DNA from 4 places in the Priestia sp. SB1 genome. Region 4 is predicted to be linked to each of the others. Evidence: riboswitches for the same ligand, from Rfam matches in the RefSeq annotation. Region 4 holds a riboswitch; each other region holds the start of a gene.

Region 1 (2,200 bases), 130 kb from region 4:
GACGGTAAAACGCGTACCTGTATCTACGACGGCTAAGCCGGTCACTGTCATAGCGGAAGTAGATGTAAAAAGGGCGTCTACCCACCGGATTGGCTCAGTAGTAGAAAAAGGCATCATCAATAGAAGAGCACCAATAATAATTCCTCCGCCAAAAATGGAAACAAGAAGCTGCGGAGGAGTTAGTTTAATGATTTGTTTTTTCATGAGTTAAACTCCTTCTTCTTCAAAACGGTTCAAATCGCGATTATGTCCGATAACAATCAGCATATCTCCTTGTTCAATTATTTCATGCGCGGTAGGCGAAATCACCATTTCCCCGTCTTTCCGCTGAAAGCCGATAATATTGCAGCCGTACTTGGCACGGATATTTAAATCAAACAGCGTTTTATTATGAAGCTTTTTAGAAGCGACAATTTCGACAATACTATAATCCTTTGACAGTTCAATGTAATCAATGATTTTTTCTGACACCACGTGATGAGCAATACGCTTCGCAATATCGCGCTCAGGGTGAATGACTTTGTCCGCTCCTATTTTCTCCAGCACTTTTTGATGATACATATTCACCGCTTTTACCCATACTTGCTTAACGCCCATATCTTTTAAAAGCATCGTTGCAAGCACGCTTGCTTCGATATCGTCTCCAAACGAAATAAGAGCATGATCAACGTTACGAATGCCTAGCCCTTTTAAGCTAGCTTCATCAATTGCGTTCGCTTGCACGACATATGTAGCTGAGTTGCTATATTTCTTTACTACCTCCTGATTGCGGTCAATAGCGAGCACATCCACATCCAAATTAGCAAACTCTTCAACCAAACTGCCTCCAAAACGACCTAATCCCAATACAGCAAACTGTTTTTTCATAATGTATTTATTCCTTTCTTCAACTGCTGTGTGTTCTCTTAGCTTATACTTTTTCTAAAAAATTACATGTTTTTCTTAAAAAAAGCGCAAAAAAACACAGGAAGGCTCCTGTGTTTTTTCACACTCTTCCCCCTCAAAACGCTTGCGAAGTTAGCTGTCGGGTTCGGGTTTTAAGAGTAACCCTACCTTTTTAAGGATTCACCCCGGAGCACAATATGTGCGTAAATAATGGGTCCTCCGCTCCGTAATGGATTAAGCGATTTTTATTCAAATGTCTATGATCTATTTTTTAGAATAATCGATTCGATTCATGATACGTTTCACTTCACGAAAGCTATCTTACTCCTGTGGATTTTGTCTGTCAAGATATTTTTAGGGAAGACATCACTTGCGCTGCAAACTGCAAAAATCATATAAATCTAAACTGACAATCAGTTTGTGAAATTGATCAAACAAATTAATAACAGCCAAAAGCTCTAATAGCTGCGTATCACTGTAAAATTTCTTTAATTGATCCATATCAGCATCCGTCAAATCCCTTGGACGCACTCGGTATACATCTATAAATCGAAACAGCAGTCGATCTTTTTCTTCCAGCTCTTTTTCTCTTAACACTTTTTGATTAAGCGTCTTATCGCCTACATATGACATGCTCATACACGTCTCACAGCCGTTAACACCTGCTAGATAAAGCCTGATTTTTTCCTTAGTCTCTCTTTTTACTATATCACTGTTCCAAAGCTTGTCGTATAGCTCATCATACAACCTTTTTACATCTGGAATTAAATTCAGTGCTTTTTCAAAATTTGTTCCCTCTTCGTTTGTTAACAAAACTCTTGCCATTTTTCACTCACTCCTTTTTAATTATTATAGTAAGAAAAATGGAGATTTCAGATAACAAATAAAACATATTATCTGCTGTTACTAATCAAATGAAACATTAATATGAAAGAAGGTTTTCAATTGAAAATTGATGAAATTGATTTATCGATTTTGCAGGCACTGCAGCAAAACAGCCGTCTTTCCTTAAGAGAGCTAGGAAAACAAATTAACCTGTCTCCTCCTTCAGTGGCAGAGCGAGTAAGACAGCTAGAGAGCTTTGGTATTATAAAAGGATATACAATCGATATTGATTATGAAAAGCTGCAGTTGCCCGTCTCGTGTTTTATTGAAGTAACCATGAAAAACGGAGAGCACGAGCGTTTTAAAAGATTTATTTCTCAGTATCCCTATGCTTTATTCTGTGAACGCATCGCCGGACAGGCTTGCTTCATTACAAAGCTTCAGCTTCCTCACCTGCACGTACTCGAGCAATTTATTAACGAAATTACAC
Region 2 (2,200 bases), on a different contig from region 4:
AGTGGTTCGTTTTTTTTGAATCTATTATTTTAAAATAATGAATAAACATAGAAAAATAAAGCTTTTAAAATTTCAAAAAATGTTGTTGACAGTAAATTTTAACAGGAGTAAGATTACTCTCATGAAACGTTCCACTGTGAAACGCTGAGTCTTTTCTGAAAGAGAAGGAAAGAGCGGAGGACCCAATTATCAGGGGTGAATCTCTTAATTGAGTAGGGTTACTTTCTTGACCCGAACCCGTCAGCTAACTTCGTAAGCGTTAAGAGAGAGGATGGTGTAATCGTGGTCGTTTTCTATAACAGCGGATAGTACGCTCCTTTCAAAATATAGGTGAAAGGAGCGTCAGGATGCATTTATCTAAGCAAATGATTCAAATGATTGAATATCGGGCCATGTGCGATCAGCAATCTTTTGATCTAGCAAACCGCTATTTGTCTACGTTAGTTAATCAAAGTTTTAAACGCAGCAGTAAAAACTATTATTAAGTCTAAAAATTAAATAACAAAGATACGCTTAATCAATTATGAGCGGGGGACCCAATATTTTGTACGTATGTACTAGGGGTGAATCTCTTAACTGAGTAGGGTTACTTCCATAACCCGAATCCGACAGCTAACTCCGTAAGCGTTTTGGGAGTAAAAAATTCGTGTCAATTACGGCTTATTTGTCGTGCATTAAACCGCGGAAGAGAACTCTCTTCTGCGGTTTTTTAGTGGAAAAAAATAGCATCACGTCTCGCCTTTAGCTTTCTTGGACGTGATGGTTTATGTAAAGCAATAGTTACTAAGCTTAGAAGCTATCATTTTTGTTAGGAAAAAGTCAGGAGGGAGCAACGTGGATATAATCATGCTTGGAACACTTGCCATATTAACAGCTGCTATGTACGGAATTATTTGCTGGTCGTCTCATGTAGTAGACGAAAGAGAGGAGAAGTGAACGTGTCGTTCATTTTGTTAGGTATTTCAGTTCTCGTTTTAATTTATTTAGTATATGTACTGTTAAATCCAGAACAATTTTAATAAGCGGAGGAATAAAACGTGGGGATTTTTCTACTATCAGTTGCGCTGCTGCTTGTTTTTGTAGCGCTTATTGCAAAGCCCGTAGGTATTTATATAGCGAATGTGTTTTCAAACGATAAAAACACTAGCTTGGTAGGAAAGATAGAAACAGTTATGTTTAAAGCAGCAGGAATTAAAGGGCATAATCAGACGTGGAAGCAATATGCATTGGCTCTTGTGTTAACAAATACGTTTATGATTTTTGTAGTGTATCTTATCTTCCGGTTTCAAGAGGTACTGCCGCTTAACCCAAGCCACATTAAAGGAATGGATCCGGCTCTTGCTTTTAACACGGCCATTAGTTTTATGACAAATACGAACTTGCAGCACTACAGCGGTGAATCCGGTTTGTCCTATTTCTCGCAAATGGCAGCCGTTGTATTTATGATGTTTGCTGCACCAGCAACGGCACTTGCAGTAGCAATCGCTTTTATTCGCGGGCTAGCAGGGAAGGAAATGGGAAACTTTTTTGTTGACTTTGTAAAGTCAATTACGCGTATTTTACTTCCTATCGCTTTTATAACAGGCATTTTATTTGCGTTTTTAGGTGTCCCTCAAACGTTAAGCGGGACTGTGACTGCCCATACATTAGAAGGAGCAACGCAGCAAATAGCAAGGGGACCAGTTGCTTCTTTTCTTTCAATCAAAGAGCTAGGCAACAACGGAGGGGGATTTTTTGGTGTCAATTCAGCTCATCCATTTGAAAATCCTAATGCGTGGAGCAATGTATTACAAATCGTCCTTATGCTGTTATTGCCAACAGCCCTTCCTTTTACGTACGGAAAAATGATTGGACAGCGTAAACAAGGCCGCATCTTGTTTGTAGCGATGAGTATGCTGTTTATCGTTATTTTAAGCACAGCGTTTGTAACAGAGTGGGGAGGCAATCCAAGACTTGGTGCTTTTCATCTAAATGAAGCGAGCGGTTATATGGAAGGGAAAGAAGTCCGTTTTGGTGTCGGCATGTCGACGCTTTACGCCATCGTGACGACAGCAAGTGAAACAGGTGCAGTCAACACCATGCACGATACCCTGACGCCTCTTACCGGGTTATTAACGCTTGGAAATATGCTGTTAAATACCGTATTTGGCGGTGTCGGAGCAGGATTTATGAATGTTATGATGTACGTCATCATTGCCGT
Region 3 (2,200 bases), on a different contig from region 4:
CTCCTAATACAACAAGTAGGAAGAAAATTAACGCTAAGTAAACTAAGATAACAAGCTTTCCTAATGAAAGGAGTGACTCTAAACCGAATTTCGAAACTGTGACACCAATTAAAGCAAATACTCCAATCGGAGCCACTTTCATTACTAGGTTTACCACGTGAAACATTGCGTGAGAAACGCCGTCAAAGAATTGAACAACAGGCTTTCCTCTTTCTCCAATTGCCGCTACTCCAAGTGCGAACAATACTGTAAAGAAGATAATTGCTAGCATGTCCCCTTCAACAATTGACTGGAAAAAGTTTGTCGGAACAATGTGTAAGAACGTTTCAGCCACTGACTTTCCTTCTTGCTGTTTGGATGTTTCAACGTATTGTGAAATATCACTCTTCTGTGCTGAATGAATGTCTACACCTTGCCCTGGATGAAAAATATTAGCAACCAATACACCGATTATAATTGCAAAAGTCGTAATAATTTCAAAATAGAGAATGGTTTTAACGCCGAGCTTTCCGACCTGTTTACCGCTACCTGCTCCTGCAACTCCAACGACTAAGCTTGAGATAACAATTGGAATAACAATCATCTTAATTAATCTTAAAAATAGGTCTCCCAGCGGCTGTAGGTATGTTACTACACGCGGATCGTTAAACCAAATTACTCCTACAAGAACACCGAGGATTAAACCGGTAAAAATCTGCGTAGCCAAACCAAAACGAATTTTTTTCATAGATGTACCTCCCCAAAGATGTATGACATTTGTATATACTTTTCTGAAAAAACAAAAAAAGACTATTCTTAAGAAAGAACAGCCTTTTACTTACGCTATTTTGGGCTCTTTCTCTCAATAAAGCAAACGAGGTTAACTGTCGGATTCGGAATTGAGAGTTTCCTACCTTTTGTAAGGATTCACCCCAAGGCAGCTTTACTGCCGATAATGATTCCCCCGCTCTATACGATTAAGCTTATTATTCAATTTTTATAAAATTAAAACGATCTATACGTTGTCATACGTTTTTTACAGTCAATAAAACTAAACAGAAGTCTTACTTTTACTTAACTTTATACTGCACAAATATTAATTTACTATTTTTCGACACGTTTTGTCAATACCCATGTTTATAAAACGCTTTCAAAAGACAATAATATATATTTATGCAAAAAAGCTATTGCAATGTTGCAATAGCTTTTTCTTGCTTTTTAAGTCTTTATCAGAAGTTTAAATGGCTATAAAATACGCTTATTTATTTTATAAAAATACAAAATATAGAATAGCCGCTAAGACAATTCGATAAATGGCAAACGGAACTAATTTAATGCGGTTGATTAATTTTAAGAAAAAGCGAATCGATATAAGCGCAAAAATAAAGGCGCTGATAAAACCAGCAATAAAAAACGGTAGTGCATCTGATGTGAAATATTGCCAGTTTTTAACCAATGAAAGTCCACTTGCTCCTGCCATAATTGGCACTGCCATAATAAATGTAAAATCTGCGGCTGCCTTATGGCTCATTCCAAGAAGAACCCCTCCTGAAATCGTTGAGCCTGAACGAGAAAAACCTGGCCAAAGAGCAATACATTGAAACAGTCCTATACCTAGTGCTTGTCCATAAGACATTTGGTCCACCGTCTCTACACGCGGACGTTTAGGTCCAAACAAATCTGCTAGAATCATTAATACAGCTCCGACCACTAAGCCAATTAGCACCGTATTTAAAGAAAACAAATGTTCATCAATGTAATCATCAAACAAAAGGCCTAACACTCCTGCGGGTAACAAACCAACAATTACCTGCATTAAATTTAAGCGATTTGTCGGTCCAATTGCAGCAGCTGGTTTCTTTCCTAATCCTAATAAATTAATAAAACGATCTTTAAAAATAACAACTACTGCTAAGATCGACCCTAGCTGAATAACAATCTTAAATGTATTAGCTACTGGAGATGAAAATAATTCTTTTGAATTTAACCACAGGTCATCCACAATAATCATATGCCCAGTTGACGAAACGGGAGCAAACTCTGTTAAACCTTCTACAATCCCTAAAATGATTGCTACAATAATTTCCCACATAAAGCTATGTACCTTGCCTTTCTTTCAAATTAATAAGCTTATCGCTTCGTTTTACATGCTCAACTATTTTCCTATTTTGACACTTGCTTTTTTATCATAATTGTTAAAACTATGAAATACAATGTGTAT
Region 4 (2,200 bases):
AACATACGCTGTTTTACGGTGTGGAAGCGAAATTTTACTCCGCCCGTCCGAAGTTAAACGATAAGTTTGAAACTGAAATTTCCGGTTTATACGTGGGAGGAGACGGAGCTGGTATTACGCGAGGACTCGCGCAGGCAAGTGCGTGTGGTGTGTGGGTAGCTCGTGACATTGTTGGAAAATTAAAGAATCGTAAAGCAAGTTCTGAACCTGTTACTGTATAAAAAAAGAGGCCGTCACGGCCTCTTTTTTTTATGGGTTAAATCAACGAGAGGGAATAAGTAAAAAGTAAAGAACTTGCACCGCTCCAACTCCGATAGTTTTATATGATAATTACCCGCTCCTTTTTTAAAAGATAGTAGGAAATCTATACTTCTATCTTGAGCAGAATTAAGTAGAATAAGGGGAATTGATAATGTCGATTTCTTCGCATCAATAAAGTCAGTGAAATTTTAGGGAGTGTATATCAAGCAGTACAAGGATAAAATCAACAGTTGGAAAGAGTTTTTTTTTTTTGGATAAGTAAAATATTTATGGAAGCAGTAAAGTACATGGATATTAGAATAATTATACATATTTATGAATGATATTAACGAGAATAAAGTTCACTTTATAAACTATTTTTTGAATTAATTTTTTATTCATTAGATTGTAAGTCTTGTTAAATAGGTGTTTTTGGTTTATTGAAATATGATGTAAATATTTTAAAATATAACAATTCTCAACTTTTTACGATAAAATCATGCATTATTTTTGAATAAAAACTTGACAGAAACATATAAAATGAATTTTAATTAAAGTAACAATTATTATCATGCAAAAATATTAAAGAAAATTATTTGCTTAATCTCTTTTGCTTTATAAGAGAACGGAGGACCCATATTTGTGCGTAATGTACTTGGGGTGAATCTTGAATGAATCAAGTAGGGTAACTCACATACCTGAATCCGACAGCTAACTCCGTAAGCATTCAGTGAGGGAATAACAGGTCTATGAAACCATGATATTCTCATGGTTTTTTGTATAGCTAAAAATATTCCTAAACTATTAATCTGAAAATTTTTAATATATTGTATATTTTGAGTGTTATCGCCCTCAATGCATGGTAAAATAAGTATGGTAGTTAGAATCATTCTAATATAATTTATTTACGGGAGGTAAATCGATGAAGCTATCGACAAAGATTATTATCGCGCTAATTGCTGGCGCTATTGTAGGAGTGTTAATCAATGCTTTTGCTCCAAGTGCTTTTGCTCCGCTGGACAAGTACTTGTTTACACCGCTTGGCCAAATTTTCTTAAGCTTAATTAAAATGCTTGTTGTACCAATTGTGTTTTTCTCTATCACGTTAGGTGTAGCAGGTTTAGGAGATCCTAAAAAATTAGGAAGAATCGGGGCAAAAACAGTTTCCTACTTCCTAGTGACAACAACCGTTGCAATTATTATCGGTTTAATTTTAGCGTATGCAATTAAACCGGGTACATTTGGATCTTTTGATACACAAAACGCTTCTTTTGAAGCTGAAAAAGCACCACCTGTTGGAGAGACATTCTTAAATATGATTCCAGTCAATCCAATTCAAGCGATGGCTGAAGGGAATATGCTTCAACTTATCGTTTTCTCTATCTTTATCGGTTTTGGTATCACGATGCTTGGAAGTAAAACAAAAGGACTTTACAATTTACTTGAGCAAGGAAATGAATTGATGATGTACCTTGTGAATCTAGTGATGAAGTTTGCTCCGTACGGAACATTTGGGCTTCTTGCAACCGCGGTTGGAAGTCAAGGCTGGCAGGCAATTAAAGCGATGGGGCTATACATGATTGTAGTCGTGCTCGCGCTGTTCATCCATTCAATCGTAACATATGGGGGATCAGTCGCTCTTATGGCCAGACGTAACCCTATTGAATTTTTTAAGGGGTTTGCTCCTGCGATGACAGTTGGATTCAGTACATCAAGCAGTAATGCAACGCTTCCGATTTCAATGAATGTGGCGCAAAAAAATCTTCGTGTCCCCGAGTCTATCAGCAGTTTTGTTCAGCCATTAGGTGCAACTATTAACATGGATGGAACGGCAATTATGCAAGGTGTAGCGACTATTTTTATTGCGCAAGTATACGGGGTTGATCTGTCGTTGGGCGCTCTTGTGACGGTTGTGTTGACAGCGGTGCTTGCTAGTATTGGTACAGCAGGCGTGCCGGGA

Evidence for each region. A riboswitch is a leader RNA that binds a small molecule or an ion and turns the genes downstream of it on or off. The one in region 4 is predicted to bind cyclic di-AMP.
Region 1: linked by a shared signal. The riboswitch ahead of WKH56_RS00175 (potassium channel family protein) and the one ahead of WKH56_RS00885 (dicarboxylate/amino acid:cation symporter) in region 4 are both predicted to bind cyclic di-AMP.
Region 2: linked by a shared signal. The riboswitch ahead of kdpF (K(+)-transporting ATPase subunit F) and the one ahead of WKH56_RS00885 (dicarboxylate/amino acid:cation symporter) in region 4 are both predicted to bind cyclic di-AMP.
Region 3: linked by a shared signal. The riboswitch ahead of WKH56_RS34225 (cation:dicarboxylate symporter family transporter) and the one ahead of WKH56_RS00885 (dicarboxylate/amino acid:cation symporter) in region 4 are both predicted to bind cyclic di-AMP.

What each region holds. Positions count from the first base shown of each region.
Region 1 covers NZ_JBBJSS010000001.1:32,508-34,707, forward strand. Annotated here, with positions in the region: gene WKH56_RS00170 (TrkH family potassium uptake protein) at 1-204, opposite strand, end outside; gene WKH56_RS00175 (potassium channel family protein) at 208-867, opposite strand; cyclic di-AMP (ydaO/yuaA leader) riboswitch at 992-1,136, opposite strand; gene WKH56_RS00180 (carboxymuconolactone decarboxylase family protein) at 1,252-1,710, opposite strand; gene WKH56_RS00185 (Lrp/AsnC family transcriptional regulator) at 1,831-2,200, shown strand, end outside.
Region 2 covers NZ_JBBJSS010000005.1:540,668-542,867, reverse strand. Annotated here, with positions in the region: cyclic di-AMP (ydaO/yuaA leader) riboswitch at 133-275, shown strand; gene WKH56_RS21460 (hypothetical protein) at 348-485, shown strand; cyclic di-AMP (ydaO/yuaA leader) riboswitch at 501-641, shown strand; gene kdpF (K(+)-transporting ATPase subunit F) at 933-1,019, shown strand; gene kdpA (potassium-transporting ATPase subunit KdpA) at 1,044-2,200, shown strand, end outside.
Region 3 covers NZ_JBBJSS010000020.1:14,264-16,463, reverse strand. Annotated here, with positions in the region: gene WKH56_RS34225 (cation:dicarboxylate symporter family transporter) at 1-727, opposite strand, end outside; cyclic di-AMP (ydaO/yuaA leader) riboswitch at 834-973, opposite strand; gene WKH56_RS34220 (undecaprenyl-diphosphate phosphatase) at 1,247-2,071, opposite strand.
Region 4 covers NZ_JBBJSS010000001.1:165,314-167,513, reverse strand. Annotated here, with positions in the region: gene WKH56_RS00890 (NAD(P)/FAD-dependent oxidoreductase) at 1-221, shown strand, start outside; cyclic di-AMP (ydaO/yuaA leader) riboswitch at 828-982, shown strand; gene WKH56_RS00885 (dicarboxylate/amino acid:cation symporter) at 1,163-2,200, shown strand, end outside.